One region of the Sinorhizobium chiapasense genome, then DNA from elsewhere that is predicted to be linked to it. Evidence: predicted binding sites of a transcription regulator. Region 1 holds the regulator's gene; each other region holds the start of a gene.
The links. Region 1 encodes LexA, which represses DNA repair genes until DNA is damaged. Its sites were predicted from a motif close to TGTTCNNNNTGTGTTCNG; they were not measured.
Positions count from the first base shown of each region.

Region 2: the regulator LexA is predicted to act here: its motif matches at 1,870-1,887, upstream of RB548_RS12350 (ATP-dependent helicase).
Region 3: the regulator LexA is predicted to act here: its motif matches at 2,103-2,120, upstream of parE (DNA topoisomerase IV subunit B).

Region 1 covers NZ_CP133148.1:1,537,565-1,543,910, reverse strand. The annotation lists gene RB548_RS07480 (NAD(P)-dependent oxidoreductase) at 1-333, opposite strand, end outside; gene RB548_RS07475 (LysR family transcriptional regulator) at 681-1,622, shown strand; gene lexA (transcriptional repressor LexA) at 1,803-2,522, shown strand; tRNA gene RB548_RS07465 (tRNA-Cys) at 2,817-2,890, opposite strand; gene RB548_RS07460 (hypothetical protein) at 3,050-3,343, opposite strand; tRNA gene RB548_RS07455 (tRNA-Asn) at 3,483-3,557, shown strand; gene RB548_RS07450 (SMR family transporter) at 3,634-3,990, shown strand; gene RB548_RS07445 (SMR family transporter) at 3,987-4,313, shown strand; gene RB548_RS07440 (SDR family NAD(P)-dependent oxidoreductase) at 4,301-5,146, opposite strand; gene RB548_RS07435 (cysteine synthase A) at 5,469-6,346, shown strand, end outside.
Region 2 covers NZ_CP133148.1:2,532,273-2,538,618, forward strand. The annotation lists gene RB548_RS12335 (efflux RND transporter periplasmic adaptor subunit) at 1-618, opposite strand, end outside; partial or broken gene RB548_RS12340 (cyclase family protein) at 913-1,359, shown strand; gene RB548_RS12345 (carboxymuconolactone decarboxylase family protein) at 1,406-1,816, shown strand; gene RB548_RS12350 (ATP-dependent helicase) at 1,930-4,503, shown strand; gene RB548_RS12355 (GNAT family N-acetyltransferase) at 4,585-5,046, opposite strand; gene RB548_RS12360 (cysteine hydrolase) at 5,111-5,758, opposite strand; gene RB548_RS12365 (phosphoribosyltransferase) at 5,850-6,346, opposite strand, start outside.
Region 3 covers NZ_CP133148.1:1,312,050-1,318,395, reverse strand. The annotation lists gene RB548_RS06375 (FAD-binding oxidoreductase) at 1-1,077, opposite strand, end outside; gene RB548_RS06370 (alpha/beta hydrolase) at 1,100-2,029, opposite strand; gene parE (DNA topoisomerase IV subunit B) at 2,241-4,304, shown strand; gene RB548_RS06360 (GNAT family N-acetyltransferase) at 4,386-4,856, opposite strand; gene RB548_RS06355 (hypothetical protein) at 5,104-5,541, shown strand; gene RB548_RS06350 (DUF2336 domain-containing protein) at 5,573-6,346, opposite strand, start outside.

The DNA.
Region 1 (6,346 bases):
GCCATAGCTGTCGCAATACTCTCCGAGTTCGCGCATCGTGCCCGGATTGTTGGTGGCGGCGATCGCAATGACCGAGCTCTTCTTGACGTGGAGCGCCAGTTCCCTGGTCACGGCGCGCGACTGGTCATCGGTCGCGACGACGGCGATGAAGACGTCGGCCATCGTGGCAAGATCAGCGAGGTCTTTCGCAGCCGTGATACCCGCGGCCGACGCCTTGGCGAGACATTCCGCGTCGAGGTCGTAGGCCGCTACTGCGAATCCCGCCTTCAGCGCGTGTGATGCCATGGCCAATCCCATTGCGCCGACGCCCACGAATCCAACTCTTACTGACATGCAATCCTCCCCGTGCCTTGAAAAAAGCCAGCCGAAACCGTTGGGACGCGCGGCGCGCTCCCTGAAGGCCGACCATGATCAGGCGATGATTGAATCCGGACTGTCCGGAAATGCTCCTCCTCGACCGTCGCTTCGGTTGTGCGACGCCGTCTCCTCACGGCTTCGTACAACCCCGTCCTGAAGGACTTCTCGCTTCGGCCTTCCCGTGCGCAAATCGTTGGTAGCCGCCGGGAATGATCGAAGTCTGCGGGCCGGAAGTTCTAAAATCAAGAAGAATGATTTGATATCGTTCAAACCAAAAGTTAGAACTGATTATCGTCAAATCCAGTTTCTCGGGGAGGTGAAATATGGATCTGCGTTCGGTCAATCGATTCCTTGCAGTCGCTGAACTGGGGAGCCTGAACAAGGCTGCGCAACGCCTCAATCTTTCCCAGCCGGCGCTTTCGAAAAGCATCCAGATGCTCGAATATGCTTTTGGAGTGCCGCTGCTCGATCGCGGGCCGCGCGGCATCACGCTTACGTCTTTCGGCGAGGCGGTCTTCGATCATGCCCGGCGCATTGCGGCGGAGATGCGCAAGATGGAGAGCGATATCAAAGCGATCCGCACACTTGGATCAGGCGAGATCAACGTCGGCGCTCCGCTTGGCCCGGACAGCCGCACGCTGGCATTCGCGATCCTCAGACTTGTGACCGACGAGCGGCGCCTCACCATCAACATTGCCAATGGCACCCGCAGCGACCTGATCCGCCCATTGCTGCTGGGGGATCTCGATTTCCTGATCGCGACCCTCTTCGAGCCGGAGGACCTTCCACCCGATGTCGAACAGAGCGAACTCTATCTCGATTCCATGATCCTCGTCGTCCGCGCCGGTCACCCGATGCTTGACGGTCATCAGATCGAACTCAACGAACTGGCGCAGTATCCTTGGGTGGTATTGACCGGCAACCGCGATCTCGAAGGCGCGCTGCGCAAGCTTGTAGGCATGGAATTCAAGAGATCGGTTTTGCGCAGCGGCTCCCCGATGTTCGTCAAGAACATTCTCCAGAAGAGCGAGTTCATCGGCCTTGTGCGCCAGGACGCCGTACGCATCGAGCTCGAGACAGGTTCATTGGTCGAGATCGACATATCCGCTCAGCTCGACATCCACGAGTTCGTGCCGCCGCAGAAGGTGGGACTGATCTTCCGATCGGACGTCTCGATTCCGGTGGCGAGCCAGGCCCTGATCCAGGAGATCACAGCCGCAACACGCGCAAACTCCGGAGCTCTCACCAAGCTGACGGAGATGTGAAACCGGCGTAGCCCGCCCTTTACGTGGTTCACGGCGAGGCGTCGGCGGAGCAACCGCCCGCTTTGCCGGAGGATTTCGCAACGGCCAGGGAAATTCACGGAATTTTAGGTACTTGCGGAACACATATGGAACAGATAGTGTCTGTTCTTGATTTGTTTCGCGACTCTGGAGTGACGCGCCATGCTAACCCGCAAGCAACAGGAATTGCTTCTGTTCATTCACGAGCGAATGAAGGAATCCGGGGTGCCGCCGTCCTTCGACGAGATGAAAGACGCATTGGACCTCGCCTCCAAGTCGGGCATCCACCGGTTGATCACCGCGCTTGAAGAGCGTGGCTTCATTCGCCGTCTTCCCAACCGGGCGCGCGCGCTCGAAGTCATCAAGCTGCCCGAGGCCTACACCACGAGCCCGCAGCCACGGCGTGGCTTCTCGCCAAGCGTGATCGAAGGCAGCCTGGGCAAGCCACCTGCCGCGCCTGCCGCCACGACGAAATCGGCGCCACCGAGCGATACTGCATCGGTTTCCGTGCCGGTCATGGGGCGGATCGCGGCCGGCGTCCCGATTTCCGCGATCCAGAACAACACTCATGACATTTCCATCCCGGCCGAGATGATCGGCAACGGCGAACACTACGCGCTCGAGATCAAGGGCGACTCGATGATCGAGGCGGGTATCTTCGACGGCGATACCGTGATCATTCGGAACACGAACACGGCCAATCCCGGCGACATCATCGTTGCGCTTGTCGACGATGAGGAGGTAACGCTCAAGCGGTTCCGCAGAAAGGGCGCATCCATCGCGCTCGAAGCGGCCAACCCGGCCTATGAAACGCGGATATTCGGACCGGACCGCGTCAAGATCCAAGGCAAGCTCGTCGGCCTTATTCGCCGCTATCACTAGTTGAGACGGGCTGGTGAGTCGGGCTCAGCAATGCGACTTGCGGCAGTGATTCAAATTGCTACAGCGCCCTTTCCGCACCTGAGCAGACGCGCGGCGCTGGAGAAAATCACACTGCAACTCGGGTGGCCAAAACCAAAGGCCCTGCTCTACCGCCTTGCAGAGGGCCAATCCGTTAATGATGGCACTGATCGCCGCGAATCGCGTTTGCGCGGGCCAAACGGTTTTGCCGTAAGCCAAACACTCACACAGCGTCCGGCTACACATTCATCGTTGATTTTCTTGAAGTAAAAGCTTTGGAGGCCTCGCCCGGAATTGAACCGGGGTACAAGGATTTGCAGTCCTCTGCGTCACCACTCCGCCACGAGGCCTCTCACGCTCGATCGATCAAGCGATGGCCGGCGTTTAGAACGAATCTATGAGGAGTGCAAGGGGAGTGGTTCGAAAAAGGTGGGACGGCGCCAGGTCATCCACGTTCCCCCCAGCGCTCCGCTAATGCGCGCTTGGCACCCCGCGGCCGCATGTGCCTTTCAGGATTTGTCGGAAGAATTTTGCTGGCCGCGCCAGCGCGCCCACCAGACCGCCAGCTTGCGGCGACGACGGCGGATGGCCGGTATGTCGTGAGAAAGCACGAGCAGCCCCAGAGGAATCATCCAGAAGCCTAACACCGGCAGGAAGCCCAATACGCCGCCCACCACAAGGAGCGTCCCAACAAGAATTCGCAGCACCGGTGAGTCGGGCAAGTTCATACGCCATTTGCCGAGGACGAGCTCGTGGGTCTGCGGGTCGATGCCGAAATGTCGTTCTTTCCTGCCGTTCGTCATTATTCCTCTTTCATGCTCCTCCCCAGAATTGGGGCCTTCTCCACAGCCGCGCAACGGACGTTGTCATTTTTTTTGAAAAACCGCTTGGCAAATCGAAAAAGCATTTGTATTAGCAGCCTCACTTCTGCGGCGCAGATGATCCCTGGTAGCTCAGCGGTAGAGCACTCGACTGTTAATCGATAGGTCGCCGGTTCGAATCCGGCCCGGGGAGCCAGTTTCAAAGAGCCATTCGCGGCAAAGGCCCGAGTGGCTCTTTTTTCGTTTGTCGGCATAGTCTCTGAAGGTTCCTCATGCGTGTTGCATGGCTTTTCCTGGTTCTCGCGATCACGACAGAGGTCGCCGGCCTCACGGCGATGAAAGCTGCTTCCGCCTCCGGCTCCTATGCCGGGCATGCGATCATGTACGCATCGATTGCACTCTCATACGTGTTCCTTGCCAAGGCCGTGAAGACGATCTCCGTCGGCGTCGCCTATGCCATCTGGGAAGGGTCCGGTGTGGCCCTCATCACGATCGTCTCCGTGTTCGTCTTCGGCCATGCACTCAGCGGCCGCGAGATGCTGGGCCTGTCGATGGCCGTTGCAGGCATACTGCTCGTCAACGCCGGTGAGGTCGAGCAAGAGGAAGCGGCGGGAGAAGCCGCCCGATGAGCGCCGATGGCTTCTATTTCGCTTTCGCGGTTATGGCCGGCATTCTCGACGTCGCAGCGAATCTGGCCTCCACGAAGTCGAACGGCTTTGCCCGGCGCGGCTGGGGCGCGCTTTCGATTCTCCTGGTGTTGGCCGCCTTCGCACTGCTCGCGAAAGCGATTAAGGGTATGGAACTCGCCATGGCCTATGCGGTACTTGGCGCCACCGGCATTTTCGGCACCGCGATCTGCGGGCGCCTTTTCTTCGGCCAAAAGCTAAGGCCAGTCGGCTGGGTCGGCCTGTCGCTGGTCTTTGGTGCGGTTCTGGTGCTTCACACCGCCTGACGCGGCCTGCCTTTTGAACCGGAGCGCTCTTTCTTTGCGGCGGTGGCGGGTGCACGCCCCGGCACGAGCCAGTTGAGAAGCGCAAAGTAGGCGCCATAAGGCAGGAACCGCAGCAGCTTAACGGCATAGACAAAGCGTTTCGGGAAGGTGATCTCGAAGCGCCCGGATTTCAAGCCGAGGCATATGCGCTCCGCCGCCTCGTCCACGCTCACCATCGCCGGTCGCGGGAACCTGCCTCTCGCCGAAGCGGCCGTATCGACAAAGCCCGGACAGATCAACTGCACGCGGATGCCGATACGATCGAGGTCGAACCTCAAGCTCTCCGCCATATTGATGAGCGCCGCCTTGGTCGCTCCGTAAGCGGCGCTCATCGGTAGGCCGCAGTATCCCGCCACTGACGAGACGACGGCGATCTGGCCATGCCCGTTCGCCTTCATGTGCTCCACAACGGGCACGAGGCAATTGACCACACCATGAAGATTGACGGCGAAGCTCTTATCGAAGGCTTCCCGACCAAGATCATCGCCACGCACCGGAATCGCCACCCCCGCATTGAGCACGGCCAGAGCCACCCGCCCGTGGTCGTATTCGACGGCTGCCAGCAAACGTTCCATATCACGCGGATCGGCGACGTCCCCATCGAGAACGACAATCCTACCCGGGCCCGACGCCTCATGCTGAAGTGCCACCAGCCTCTCGTGGCTGCGCGCCGTGACGACCACCGAGTAGCCTTCCTCCACCAGCCTGAGGGCCACGGCGCGGCCGATGCCCGAACTCGCCCCCGTTATCCACACCAGTCCATGCTCGGGTCGGGCTGTGAATGCAGTCGTCATTTTGTCCTCGCGTCCATCGGGAAGGGCTTTGCCTTCCAAGACCCGTGGCTGTCTCCCCCGGCCCGGGCTCAATACCTCTCCGACGGCAACGCCTGCCCACATTTTTCTCTTTCGACCGATCTTTTGACGACCGAGACGAATTTTGCCCGGGACAGGTAAGCTGCGAAACGCTATTTCTTGCCTCGTACACAGGCTGAGCCGAAAACACGCCAATATTTCGGCGATCTTGCCTGTAAACCAAATGTTTATCGGATCGCCGTTCATCAGGGATTATGCTGGGTTCGGACCCGGCGTCCGTTCCGTCCAGCGTGAGGTTTTCAGAATGACCGTTCTTCCGTCCGTGCTCGAAGCGATCGGCAACACGCCGTTGATCCGGCTCCAAGCCGTTTCCGAAGCCACCGGCTGCACCATCCTGGGCAAAGCGGAATTTCTCAATCCGGGGCAATCGGTGAAGGACCGCGCAGCCTTGTGGATCATCCGGCAGGCGGAAAAATCCGGGCAGTTGAAACCCGGCGGCGTCATCGTCGAAGGCACTGCCGGCAATACCGGAATCGGTCTCGCGGTCGTAGGCAACGCGCTCGGATACCGTACGGTCATCGTCATTCCCGAAACGCAGACTCAGGAGAAAAAGGACGCGTTGCGCCTCATGGGTGCCGAGCTAGTCGAAGTTCCCGCGGTGCCGTACAAAAATCCCAACAACTACGTGAAGGTTTCGGGCCGACTGGCCGCCGAACTTGCCAAGACAGAACCGAACGGCGCGATCTGGGCAAACCAGTTCGACAACGTCGCAAACCGCGACGCGCATGTGGAAACGACAGCGCCGGAAATCTGGCGCGACACAGACGGCAAGGTCGACGGTTTCATCTGCGCGGTAGGCTCTGGAGGCACGCTCGCCGGCGTGGCTCAAGGGTTGCGGGCCAAGAATCCTGCTGTCAAGATCGGTATTGCCGATCCGGAAGGGGCCGCACTTTACAACTACTATGCACATGGCGAGCTCAAGGCGAACGGAAGCTCGATCACCGAGGGGATCGGGCAGGGCCGCATCACCGCCAACCTTGAAGGTTTCACGCCGGACTTCGCGTACCAGATTCCCGATTCGGAAGCCGTGCCCTACGTTTTCGACCTGATCGAAAAGGAAGGGATCTGCGTCGGGGGCTCAACCGGCATCAACATTGCCGGCGCGGTACGGATCGCCAAGGA
Region 2 (6,346 bases), 990 kb from region 1:
GACTACACCTTTCGAGGGCGCGACGATGTCGCGGCGTTTGAGATCGAGCTCTGCCGTCCTCAGCGCCAGCTCGGCCGCCTGCAGCACGATTTCCGCGTCGCGAACCTCCACCGCCGTCACCGCCCGTGCGCTGCCGAGATTGCGATAGCGTGCGAGCTTTTCCTCAGCACTGTCGCGCGTCAGCCGCGCCTGTTCCGCCGCAACCTTCTGGTCGTCGCTGTCAAGCCGCGCGATGACCTGGCCCTCGGCGATCCTGTCGCCGGATTTTACCAGGATTTCGGTAAGGTTGCCCGTCGCGGTCGGCGTCACCGTGACGGAATGAATCGCTTCGCCATTGCCGATGGCGTTGAGCCTGTCGTTGACGATCGCGCTCGCCGACGGCCTGACGACAACCAGCGCCGCATCGCCGAAGCCGCCCTGGCCACCCTGCCCGCGTTCGCCGTTGCGCCGCCCGCCTTGACCTTCGCCGCCCTGCGACTTCGACAGCGCATCGATCAGCGGGTGCGAAACGCCGATCGCCGCCAGCGTTTCGCCGGCGCCGGGCGCAAAACGTACCCAGGCAGCCGCCCCCACCACGAGCACAACGACGCTGACCGCCAGTTGCTTCCAAAGCCGCATTCACATCTCCAAATGAAAAGCGCGCTCCAGCGGCCCCCGTGCCGGCGGAGCGTTCCGATTTGCCCCCGAGTATCATTGTTTGCCTGCCTTCGGGCAATCTCGGAATGCCATCATTACGCAATTGTAATAAAAGCCGAATTTGTTGGCGGCATGATGGCGCCCATCGCCGTTCGCCGATTGCACAGTATTTTACTGGACAACCAGTGTTTACAGCCTCGGCGGCTGGGCTATTCTGCATTCCTCGGGCACCATTCCGATCGGTTTCGATGTTCAACTCATGTTGGGAGAAGAACGATGTGCGACGCCTGCATCATGGAATCGGTAAAGCAGCGAATGCTGTCGCGGCGCGGCTTTTTCCGCGCGGCTGCGGTCGGCACGGCCGGTATTGCCGCCGCCAGCATGGGAATAGCGCCGGCGGCGCTCGCCGCCGGCCATACCAGCGTCACAGACCTCACCCATGAACTCTACGAGGAGTTCCCGACCTACTTCGGCCAGCAGCAGTTCTTCCGCGAGCAGAAGTTCAGCTACGCCAGCACGCATGTCGACGCGCCGCTGCATTTCTCCGCCGACGGTATGTCGGTCGCCGAACTGCCGGTCGAGAAGCTCATCGTGCCGCTCTGCGTCGTCGATATCCGCGAAAAGGCAGCGGGAAATGCCGACGCCCAGATAACGCCGGACGATATCAAGGCATGGATCGGCGCCAATGGCGACATTCCGGAAAACGCCTGTGTCGCCATGCTCTGAACAACCGATCGCGCAAAATTCAATATGAGTTCAAGGAGAAAGCATGAGCACTGTCGTCCCGCCGCCCGATCCGGAAGCCGACCCGCGCGTCAAGGCAGTTTTCGATGACATCCGTGCCACACGGAAATCGGACTTCGTCAACAATATGTGGCTCTGGCTCGCCTACGACGCGGACCTCCTGGAGCGGACCTGGGCGGAGGTGAAGGCAGTCATGGCGACGCCCTCCGCCCTCGACCCGCTCGTGAAGGAAATGCTCTATATTGCCGTTTCCGTCACCAACGGCTGCGGTTATTGCATCCACTCCCACACGGCATCGGCCAAGGCCAAGGGCATGACGGCGGCAGAGCACGCCGACCTCCTGCGCGTCATCTCGCTCGCCGCCAAGACCAACCAGCTGGCCACCGCGCTGCAGGTCCCGGTGGACGCGGCTTTCGACGCGACGGGCGAAAATTGATGACTTCGAAATACGCTATCTTTCCACAGGCTTGCCTTCGCGCTTGAAGAGTCCGGAATAAAAGAAGAACATCCTTTCTGGCCTTTCGGTCCCGAATCACTACATTGGGCCGCATGAGCAAAGGTTTTGACGACATTCCCTTCTTCGACGAAGAGCCGGCGCCGCGCAAACCCGCGCTCGCCGCCGGCGGTATCGCTGCGCGCGCCATGGCCGCCCGCGACAAAGCCAAGCGCCCGGATTATCTCTCCGGCCTCAATCCCGAGCAGACGGAAGCCGTCGAAACGCTCGAAGGCCCGGTGCTCGTGCTCGCCGGCGCCGGCACCGGCAAGACCCGCGTCCTGACGACCCGCATCGCCCATATCCTTTCGACCGGCCGCGCCTTTCCCTCGCAGATCCTCGCCGTCACCTTCACCAACAAGGCTGCGCGCGAGATGAAGGAGCGCATAGGCGTGCTCGTCGGCCATGCTGTCGAAGGCATGCCCTGGCTCGGCACCTTCCACTCGATCGGCGTCAAGCTGCTCCGCCGCCATGCGGAGCTCGTGGGCTTGAGGTCCGATTTCACCATTCTCGACACCGACGATGTCGTGCGGCTGATCAAGCAGTTGATCCAAGCCGAAGGGCTCGACGACAAGCGCTGGCCGGCAAAACAATTCGCCGGCATGATCGACACCTGGAAGAACAAGGGCCTCGACCCCTCGCAGATCCCGGAGGGCGACGCGCGCGCCTTCGCCAACGGCAAGGGCCGCGAACTCTACGCCGCCTACCAGAACCGGCTCCTGACGCTCAACGCCTGCGATTTCGGCGACCTGCTGCTGCACCCGATCCGGATGTTCCGCGCCAATCCGGACGTACTCGGCGAATATCACGACAAGTTCCGCTACATCCTCGTCGACGAGTACCAGGACACCAACACGGCGCAATATATGTGGCTGCGGCTCTTGGCGCAGCGGCCACGGGCGTCTGAGCGATCTGTCGCAGGAAATCCGGGCGAAGCCCAAGCCAGCCAAGGCTGGCCGGACGACGTTTCGTCCGCCCCCGCGGAGCGCAGCCGCGCAAGCGGCGACAGCGTGAGCGCGAAGAAACCCACACAACAAATCAACATTTGTTGTGTGGGCGATGACGACCAGTCAATCTATGGCTGGCGCGGCGCGGAGGTGGACAACATCCTCCGCTTCGAGAAGGATTTCCCCGGCGCGAAAGTCATCAAGCTGGAGCGCAACTACCGCTCGACCGAACATATCCTCGGCGCCGCTGCGCATCTGATCGCGCACAATGAAGGCCGCCTCGGCAAGACGCTCTTCACCGAACGCACCAATCCTGACGACGAGAAGGTGCATGTACATGCCGCCTGGGATTCGGAGGAGGAAGCCCGCGCCATCGGCGAGGAGATCGAGCAGCTCCAGCGGCAGAAGCACAATCTGAACGACATCGCGATCCTGGTGCGTGCCTCGTTCCAGATGCGTGAGTTCGAAGACCGCTTCGTCACGCTCGGCCTCAACTACCGCGTCATCGGCGGGCCGCGCTTCTACGAGCGGCTCGAAATCCGCGACGCCATGGCCTATTTCCGCCTTGTCTGCCAGCCGGCCGACGACCTTGCCTTCGAGCGCATCGTCAACACGCCGAAGCGGGGCCTGGGCGACACCACGGTTCGCACGCTGCACGACTATGCCCGCGCCCGCGACATACCTATGTTCGCCGCCGCGAGCGACATCATCGAGACGGACGAGTTGAAGCCGAAGGCGCGCAAGGCCCTCTTCGACGTCGTCACCGATTTTCGCCGCTGGCAGACGCTGCTCGAAACGACGCCGCATACCGAGCTTGCCGAGCAGATCCTCGACGAAAGCGGCTACACCGCCATGTGGCAGGCCGACAAATCGGCGGAGGCCCCGGGACGGCTCGAAAACCTGAAGGAACTCATCCGCTCGATGGAAGCCTTCGAGTCGATGCGCGGCTTTCTGGAACATGTCGCGCTCGTCATGGACGCCGAGCAGAACGAAGACATGGATGCCGTCTCGATCATGACGCTGCATTCGGCCAAGGGCCTGGAATTCGACACGGTGTTCCTGCCGGGCTGGGAGGAAGGCCTCTTCCCCCACCAGCGCGCACTCGACGAGGGCGGCCGCGACGGCCTCGAGGAAGAACGCCGCCTCGCCTATGTCGGCATCACCCGCGCCAAGCGCCGCTGCCATATCTGGTTCGTCTCGAACCGCCGCATCCACGGCCTCTGGCAGTCCACCATGCCGTCCCGCTTCCTCGATGAACTGCCGATCGATCACGTGGAAGTGGCTGAGCAGGACGTCTCCTATGGCGGCTACGGACGCGGCGGTTACGGGCAGTCGCGCTTCGACAAGGCCGATCCCTTCGAGAACTCCTACCAGACCCCCGGCTGGAAGCGCGCCCAGCAGCACCGCTCGGAGGCCACCCGCGACAATTGGGGCACCCGCTCCGGCCACGCCGTCGAGCGCATCGGCTACGGCGAGTCCGGGCCGCGTACCCGCATGATCGAGGGCGAACTGGTCGCCAAGTCGACCACCTCGGAACCGTCCCGCTTCAACATCGGCGACCGCGTCTTCCACCTCAAATTCGGCAACGGCAACATCGCCGCGATCGAAGGCAACAAGTTGACGATCGATTTCGATCGGGCCGGGCAGAAACGCGTGCTGGACGGGTTTGTGGAGCGGGTGTGATCAGGCCGATCTTTTTTGGGGACTGGTTCGCGGCCATAGATGCCAGCAACCTCGGCGGAGCCGATCCGGCCGACGAGACACTCAAATCATCATCTTATACATCACGAAACCGGACTTCTGCGCCACTTGGTCGTAGAGCCGCATCGCCTTGACGTTGCTCTCGTGTGTCAGCCAGTAGACGCGCGGTGAGCCTGCCCGTCGCGCCGCGTCGAAGACACCGTTGATCAGCGCCTGGCCGACGCCCTTCCCGCGCGCGGCTTCGTTGATGAAGAGATCCTGGAGATAGCAATTCGGCTGGATCGAGATCGTGCTGCGATGGAAGATGTAATGCGTGAGCCCGATCAGCCGGCCCTTGCTTTCAGCAACCAGCGCGTGCATCGGTTCATAGGCATCGAAGAAGCGCGACCAGGTCATGAGCGTGATGTCCGGCGTAAGCGCGGCCTCGCCCGCACGGCCATAGAAGGCATTATAGCCTTCCCAGAGCGGCAGCCATCGCTCGTAGTCACCGCGCACGACAGGCCGGATCGAGAGGTCTTCGGTCATTTTTCGAACCCACCAATAAAGACCTTGAAGAGCGCGAGAGGATAAACCCTGACATCAATCCGGTCTATGCGGCAGCGGCGTGTCCGCTCATCGCCTGGACGATCCCCTCGACATCGCCCAAGATCGCATCGCCCATGTAAGCGATGTTGTCGAAGGATCGCTCCGCCGCCTCCTGATGCCCCGCCCCGCAGGCGTCGCGGATGACCACCGGCACGAGGCCGAGATCTGCGCCGTGGCGCACGGTCGGATCGATGCCGATCTCCGTGGCAATACCGCAGATCGCGAAGGAGGTAAGGCCGAGATCGCGCAGGACGATCGCAAGCGGTGTGCCCTCGAAGGCCGAGAGGGTGATCTTGTCGAGGATGGCTTCGCTTTCGCGTGGCGCAAGTTCGGGAACGATTTCGAAGCCGGGCGTGCCGCGCAGGAACCATGGCTCGACCGCATCAGGATCATCGGTTCTCTGCCACGCCATCGCCTGGCGAAGCTGGAACGCTCCCATAAGCGCGCGCGGCATCGACATGTGACGGAGAAAAATGACCGGATAGCCGCCGCGCCGGGCGGCATCGAGGACCTTCAGGACCTTGGCCGTGATCTCGGCACCATCCTTCATCTGCCGGACGATGCCGGCCTGCATGTCATAGACGACGAGCGCCATCTGATCCGGGCGGCAAAAGTCCCGCAGTGTTTTCCCAATTCGCAGTCCAGCGACCATCGCCCTCTCCTCATGTTTGTCAAAGACATGAGGCGGGCGCACGAAAATTCAATGCCACGAAAAAGGGAATGTCGGCGCGGGCACTGATTGCTCACCGGCCGTCGCCCCTCGCCTCCTTCAGGAGTGCAACCACCTCCGCGTCCGTCGTCTGTTCGAAATCGTCGTAATAGATACTGACTGCATGGAACGGGCTGGGGCTCGCAAGGCAAACCATCCGATCGACCTCCCGGCGCAGGCTGGTAACGGCGCTCGGCGGTGCAACCGGAACGGCGAGCATCAGGGCCGCCGCCCCTTCCTTCCGCAGTGCCTGGATCGCCGCCTTGGCCGTGCCGCCGGTGGCAATGCCGTCATCGACGACGATGACATTGCGCCCCTTCGGCGAAACGCGCGGTCGGTCGCCGACGTAAAGCGCCCGGCGCCGCGTCAGTTCAAGCCGCTGGCGTTCGGTCTCCGCCTCCACATAAGCCTCGGGCGGATGCACGAGACGCATCGCTTCGTCGTTCAACACAAGCTGCAGCTCTTCGCCGTCGACGAGTGCGCCGAGGCCGAATTCGGCATGCCCGGGCGCACCGATCTTGCGGACGATCA
Region 3 (6,346 bases), 230 kb from region 1:
AAATGAAAGAGGGCCGCACGAGGCGATGTCTCCAAAGCGTCTCAGCACCGTCAGAAACGATGCATGCCCGGCGCGGCGCGCTGTCTCCAGTAGCCGCGCGGTGGTTTCCGGCGCATTCTCCGAAGGATAGACACTCTGATGCTGGCGCGGCCCGCCTGGGCCATAGAGCCGATGCCAGGAACCGATCTCATCCAGCGGATGGAAGTAGGAGTTCCATGTCATCGTCGAAATGGTCTCAGCGCGCCTTTCCCGACGAAAGCGGTATTCGTTCACTGCCCTCATGGTCACCGTGTTCAGGGGATTGAACGGCAGGGAGAACGGTACGGAAAGCGGCAATCTCTTGGGAATATCGGGAAACTCGCAGGATCCATCTGCGTGATCACCGGCAAGAAAAAGGCCCCTTCCCATACGACGCCCGGTCGCGAGCTGGTCGATCCAGGCCATTGAATATTCATGCTCTTCGTCGACGCGCTCGACGCGTGCGAAATAGTCGTCGAGGTTGTCGAAGCGGATCACATGCTGCTGGATATGCGGCGACGGCACCTTCATCAGCCGAAGATCGACCGTAAGTATCAGGCCCGTCAGCCCGATGCCCCCGATCGTCGCGGCAAAGAGGTCGGCGTTCTCCTCGGCTGAGCAAACCAGCCGTTCGCCGGTCGAACGCAGCAGCGTAATGCGCTGGACATGATTGCCGAAGGTGCCGCGAGCATGGTGGTTCTTGCCGTGGACGTCATTGGCGACGGCACCGCCGATTGTCGCGAAAGCCGTGCCCGGAGTCACCGGCAGAAAGAAGCGGTGCGGGATCGCTCGCAGAAGGATGTCGTGGAGTGTGACGCCACCCTCGCACGAAATCCGCCCCGTTCCCGGATCGAAGGCCAGAATGCGGTTGTGTCTCGAACCGTCAATGAGAGTGCCGCGATCGTTGCGGCGGCTGTCGCCGAAACTTAGACCACTGCCCAAAGGCAGGTATGCCATCGGTTCGATCGAGCCGATCCGATCCTCGTAATCGTCCGGCGACACGGTCCGCTGCGGCCGACGCTCTGTCGGATCGGAACGCCCAAACTCATCCATCTTCATCGCGGGTCCACTTCAGAATTTCCTATCGGCTCGCGATCCAGTTCAGTGCATCGCGCCAGTCGGTCATGCGTACCGGCGTGCCATGCGAACCCGTCTCGAACAGCACGAAGCGTGTCGGATAATCCTTCGACTTGAGCGAGCGATAGAGCGCAACCTGATCCTCGGCACGATAAACGCTGTCGCGGCTGCCGTGGCTGAAAAACATCGGCAACCGCGCCTTATAGGCGGCACTCTCTGCAAAGCTCGGATCGGAGGCGCCCCCCATGATCATCATGCCACCGAGAGCCGACACCGCTGTCTGGTCGCGCGCGACGCCCCAGCAGATGAAGCTCCCCATCGATGCGCAGGAGAGCACGACCGGCCCGCCGCCGGAACGCTCGGCCGCGAAGCGGATCAGCGCCGAGACATCGGCCACGCCTGCGGCATCGAAGGACCGCACGCTGGGCGCATAATAGGTGCCGCCATTGGCGGCGGCGAGATTCTTGAGGCGATTGAAGTTACCGCCGAAGGAAAAATCGTTGGCACCGAGACGCCGGTCGCCACCGCGGCCGTGGATGAAGATCACCGTGAATGCGGCGCCGCGATCGGGGCCGACGCGCATGACATCGAGCGAGAGCCCCCCAAGGTCGAGCGTCTCATTGACCTGTGCGCTCTTGATGCCAAGGGAGACGTAGGCGCGCTTGACGCGCCGTTCCGGGATCTGGTCGCGGCCGTTGATATCGCGCAGTTCCTTGTAGTCGATGACACGGAAATCGCCGCCATCGGCCTCTTCGAGCACATTGCCATAGGCGAACAGTTCGTCCTTGTATGGCTTCAGGGCCGCCGCCTCGGCAGCGAAGCCGACAAGAAGAAGGCTCGGGAGCATAAGTGCGGGCATCAAGCGCCGGGCGGAAAAAACAGTTGTGGACATAAACAGCCGACGGGCTCCCTCATTAGGCAGGTGCCTTGCCATTGCCATTTCCGCAAAGCAACACTGAAGCAGATTGCCGACGCTCTTACGGTATTCTGCCTGCCCAAGATACCGGAATTCGCCTTTTGTTCGCGCCTGGCGCAATACTCTGGCAAAATTCGGGTGATTCGCGCGACACAAAGATGGCGGCAGCGTCCGGCTCTTGCTATGTGCCTTCGCGACGCCAGACGACAGGAACGATCCGAACGACCCCATGGACGACAGCAGCGACCTCTTTTCCGCAATGCCCCCGAAGCCGAAGCCGGCGGAAGCCAATGCGCCTTCGCGCAAGCCTGCACCACCTGCCGGCGGCGAAGGACCGCGCCCTGCACCGAGGAGCAGCGATGGCAGCGACTATGACGCCTCGGCGATCGAGGTGCTCGAGGGCCTGGAACCTGTGCGGCGCCGTCCCGGCATGTATATCGGCGGCACGGATGAGAAGGCGCTGCATCATCTCTTCGCCGAAGTCATCGACAACTCGATGGACGAGGCGGTCGCGGGACATGCGAATTTCATCGAGGTCAGCCTCGATGCCGAAGGCTTCCTGACCGTTACCGACAATGGCCGCGGCATCCCGGTCGAAAACCATCCGAAGTTCCCCAACAAGTCGACGCTCGAAGTGGTCATGACGGTGCTGCATGCCGGCGGCAAGTTCGACGGCAAGGCCTACGAAACCTCCGGCGGTCTGCATGGCGTCGGTGTCTCGGTCGTCAACGCGTTGTCGGACTCTCTCGAGGTCGAGGTCGCGCGCAACCGAAAGCTCTACCGTCAGCGCTTTTCGCGCGGGATCCCGCAGGGCGGCCTCGAGGACCTTGGCGACGTTCACAATCGTCGCGGTACGAAAGTGCGTTTCCATCCGGATCCGCAGATTTTCGGGCCGCACGCGCATTTCGAGCCGGCGCGGCTCTTCCGAATGGCCCGCTCCAAGGCCTATCTCTTCGGCGGCGTTGAAATCCGTTGGTCCTGCGATCCATCGCTGTTGCCGGAAGGTTCGGAGATCCCGGACAAGGCGGTCTTCCATTTCCCGGGCGGTCTGAAGGACTATCTCGCCGCGACGCTCGGCAAGGAATTCACCGTCACGCGTGAAATCTTTGCCGGCAAATCGGAAAAATCCGGCGGCCACGGTTCACTTGAATGGGCCGTCACCTGGTATGGCGGCGACCAGCAGATCCACTCCTACTGCAACACGATCCCGACCCCGGAAGGCGGAACGCATGAGGCGGGCTTCCGCATTGCGCTTACCAAGGGGCTCAAGAACTACGCCGAGCTGACCCAGAACAAGCGGGCGGCGATCGTCACAACGGACGACGTGATGATCTCGGCGGCCGGCATGCTCTCGGTGTTCATCCGTGAGCCGGAATTCGTCGGCCAGACCAAGGACAAGCTGGCGACCGTCGAGGCGCAGCGCATCGTCGAAACCGCCCTGCGCGATCCCTTCGACCACTACCTCGCCGACAATCCTGCGGAAGCGGCGAAGCTTCTTGACTGGGTGATCGAGCGCGCGGAGGAGCGCGTTCGCCGGCGCAAGGAAAAGGAAGTCAACCGCAAGACGGCGGTGCGCAAGCTGCGTCTGCCGGGCAAGCTCGCTGACTGCTCGCAGAACACGGCGGAAGGCGCCGAGCTCTTCATCGTGGAAGGCGACTCGGCAGGCGGCTCGGCGAAGCAAGCGCGCAATCGCGCAAACCAGGCCATCCTGCCGCTGCGCGGCAAGATCTTGAACGTCGCCAGCGCCGGGCGCGAAAAGCTCAGCGCCAACCAGCAGATCGCCGATCTGATCCAGGCGCTTGGCTGCGGCTCCCGATCGAAATATCGGGATGAGGATCTGCGCTACGAGCGCGTCATCATCATGACCGACGCCGATGTCGACGGCGCACACATCGCGTCACTGCTCATCACCTTCTTCTATCAGGAGATGCCGGAGCTCATCCGCGGCGGTCACCTCTACCTCGCGGTTCCGCCGCTCTATCGCCTCAGCCAAGGCTCGAAAACGTTCTATGCGCGCGACGATGCGCATCGCGAGGAACTGATGCGCACCGAGTTCAACGGCCGCGGCAAGGTTGAAGTCGGCCGGTTCAAGGGTCTTGGCGAGATGTTGCCCGCGCAGCTCAAGGAAACCACCATGGACCCTGCAAACCGGACGCTGCTCAAGGTCGAGATCGACGACGTCGATTTCGAGGGCACGCGCGAGGCCGTCGACAATCTGATGGGAACCAAGGCCGACGCCCGCTTCCGCTTCATCCAGGAACGTGCCGTATTTGCCGACAATCTGGACATCTAGAGCAATTCCAGGAAAAGCGTGGAACCGTTTTCCGTCAGGAGGTTGGGGGCGGAGGGCGATCGGTAAGGATTGTCTTCGCGTTCAGGCTGCCCGCCGCACCGGCTTTTCCATGAACAGGCTCAGGGGATCGGGCAAATAGCTGCCGAACGGCGGGCGTTCCACGTAGCCGAACGCCTTGTAGAGGCCTATTGCTTCCGGCTGGTAGATGCCCGTCTCCAGCCGGATTGCGCCAACTCCGATCGCCTCGGCCTTGGCTTCAAGGGCCGCAAGGAGATGCTTGCCGACCTTGAGGCCCCTCGCTTCGGGATCGACGAACATCCGCTTGATTTCAGCCGTGCCGTCGCCCGCTTCCACGAGCGCGCAGCAACCGACGATTTCACCATGCCGCCTCGCGACGAAAAAGGAAACTGTCGGCTTTTCCAGCGTGGAGAGATCGACCAGGTGATTGCTTTCGGCAGGATAAAGCGATGCCGCGTAAGCATCGGACAGTTCAAGCAGACGGACGACGGCCGGCTGGCGGGGGTTTTCCTCGGCAATGGTGACAGCGGTCAATTTTCATATCCTCAACAGAAGTCTTGCGGCGCGACACTTGGATCGCGCCGCAATGGATAGCTCCTGATTTCGAACTGTCCAATACGACAAATGACGCAAGATTGCGGATTGGAGATCTCAAAACGGATAACAAGCGGAAACATTTTTTTTTGGCACCGCAATAACTTTGCCCTACTCCGGAGAGAATCGGTCAGTCATAACGGTGGCCAGACTGTGCAGTCGCAGCCGCTCAAACACCGGAGAGACCATGAAAGCCGCACTCATCGTCATGACCATCCTCGGATGCGACGACAATGTCAGCCAGTGCCACTATATCTCGACCGTCAACGGCAGCTGGCAGTCGATCGCCCATTGCGACACGGAATCCCAGCAGGAGCTTCCCAAGTTTTCCAACAACAACTATCCGGTCGTCGTTGCCGTCTGCGAGACCTCGGGACCGGATATGATGGCATCCACCGTCCCTCAACCGGACATTGCCGCCGCCCCGCAGCAGACGGCCGCGTTGCCGCCGCAAGCACCAGCGCAACCGCAGCCGACCGGAGCGAAACCGGGCATGCCGAAGCGCGCCTTGGCATTGCTCAGCGGCGCAGTTCCGGATCGGGAGAGGCTAAGGGCGATCGTCAGCGCGCCCGTCCACTACATCGAGGATGGTTATTCCTGGGTCGCGCGCCGTTTCGGCGACTGACACTTTCAGCCTCAATCCGCAGTCGAACTGGTCAAGCAGCGTGGCGGGCAGCCAGGAGCGCATAGTTGCGAGCCGTTTGCCGCTGCTCGGCAAAGGCGAGGCGTTCCACGAGTTCGGCTATCGCACTCAAGGCTGCCGAAGGCCTCGGCTGGCGGCGAATGTGCGCAAGGAGGGCAGCGGCCACTGATTGCTGAGCGCCATACGGGTCTGCGCCCAAGTCCTTTCGCCAGAGAAGCACGGCCTCCGCGAAGGCTTCGCTCACGTCCCGACCCAACCCGGCACATTCGAAAAGAGCGCGGATCGGATGGACGCGACCACCAGAAAGGATCGCACGCACGCGTTTTTCCGCGACACCTGAAAGATCGACGATAGCGGCGGAGAAGAATTCTGTTCTGCCGCTGCAGAGCGCGTGCAGGAGGAAAGCGGGCGTCAAGCGACCTGCCTCGCGCAGATGGGCGGCAAGTTCAGGCAACTCCTTTTGCGAGGCCGCCTCGATGATGACGAGGGCAGCCGTGTCGCAGGCCTCTCGGGCGACGCGCTGCACTCGCCCTTCCCCGATTGCGGCTTGCACGAGTCCGCAAAGCGCGAGCGCCGCGCCGACCTTTTCGACAAGCTCATGGCGGGCCTCGCCCGGCAGGTCGGCGCGTGCCAGCAATCGATCACGCACGGCCGCCGCATGTCCAAGACGGTTGGCGATCCTCTTCAATGACCAGCGCGACAGCATCGCGCCTTCGTTCTCAAGCAGGATCAACACCTCTTCCTCGCCGCCGATTTCGGCGATAGCCGCCGCGACGGAGCGGGACAC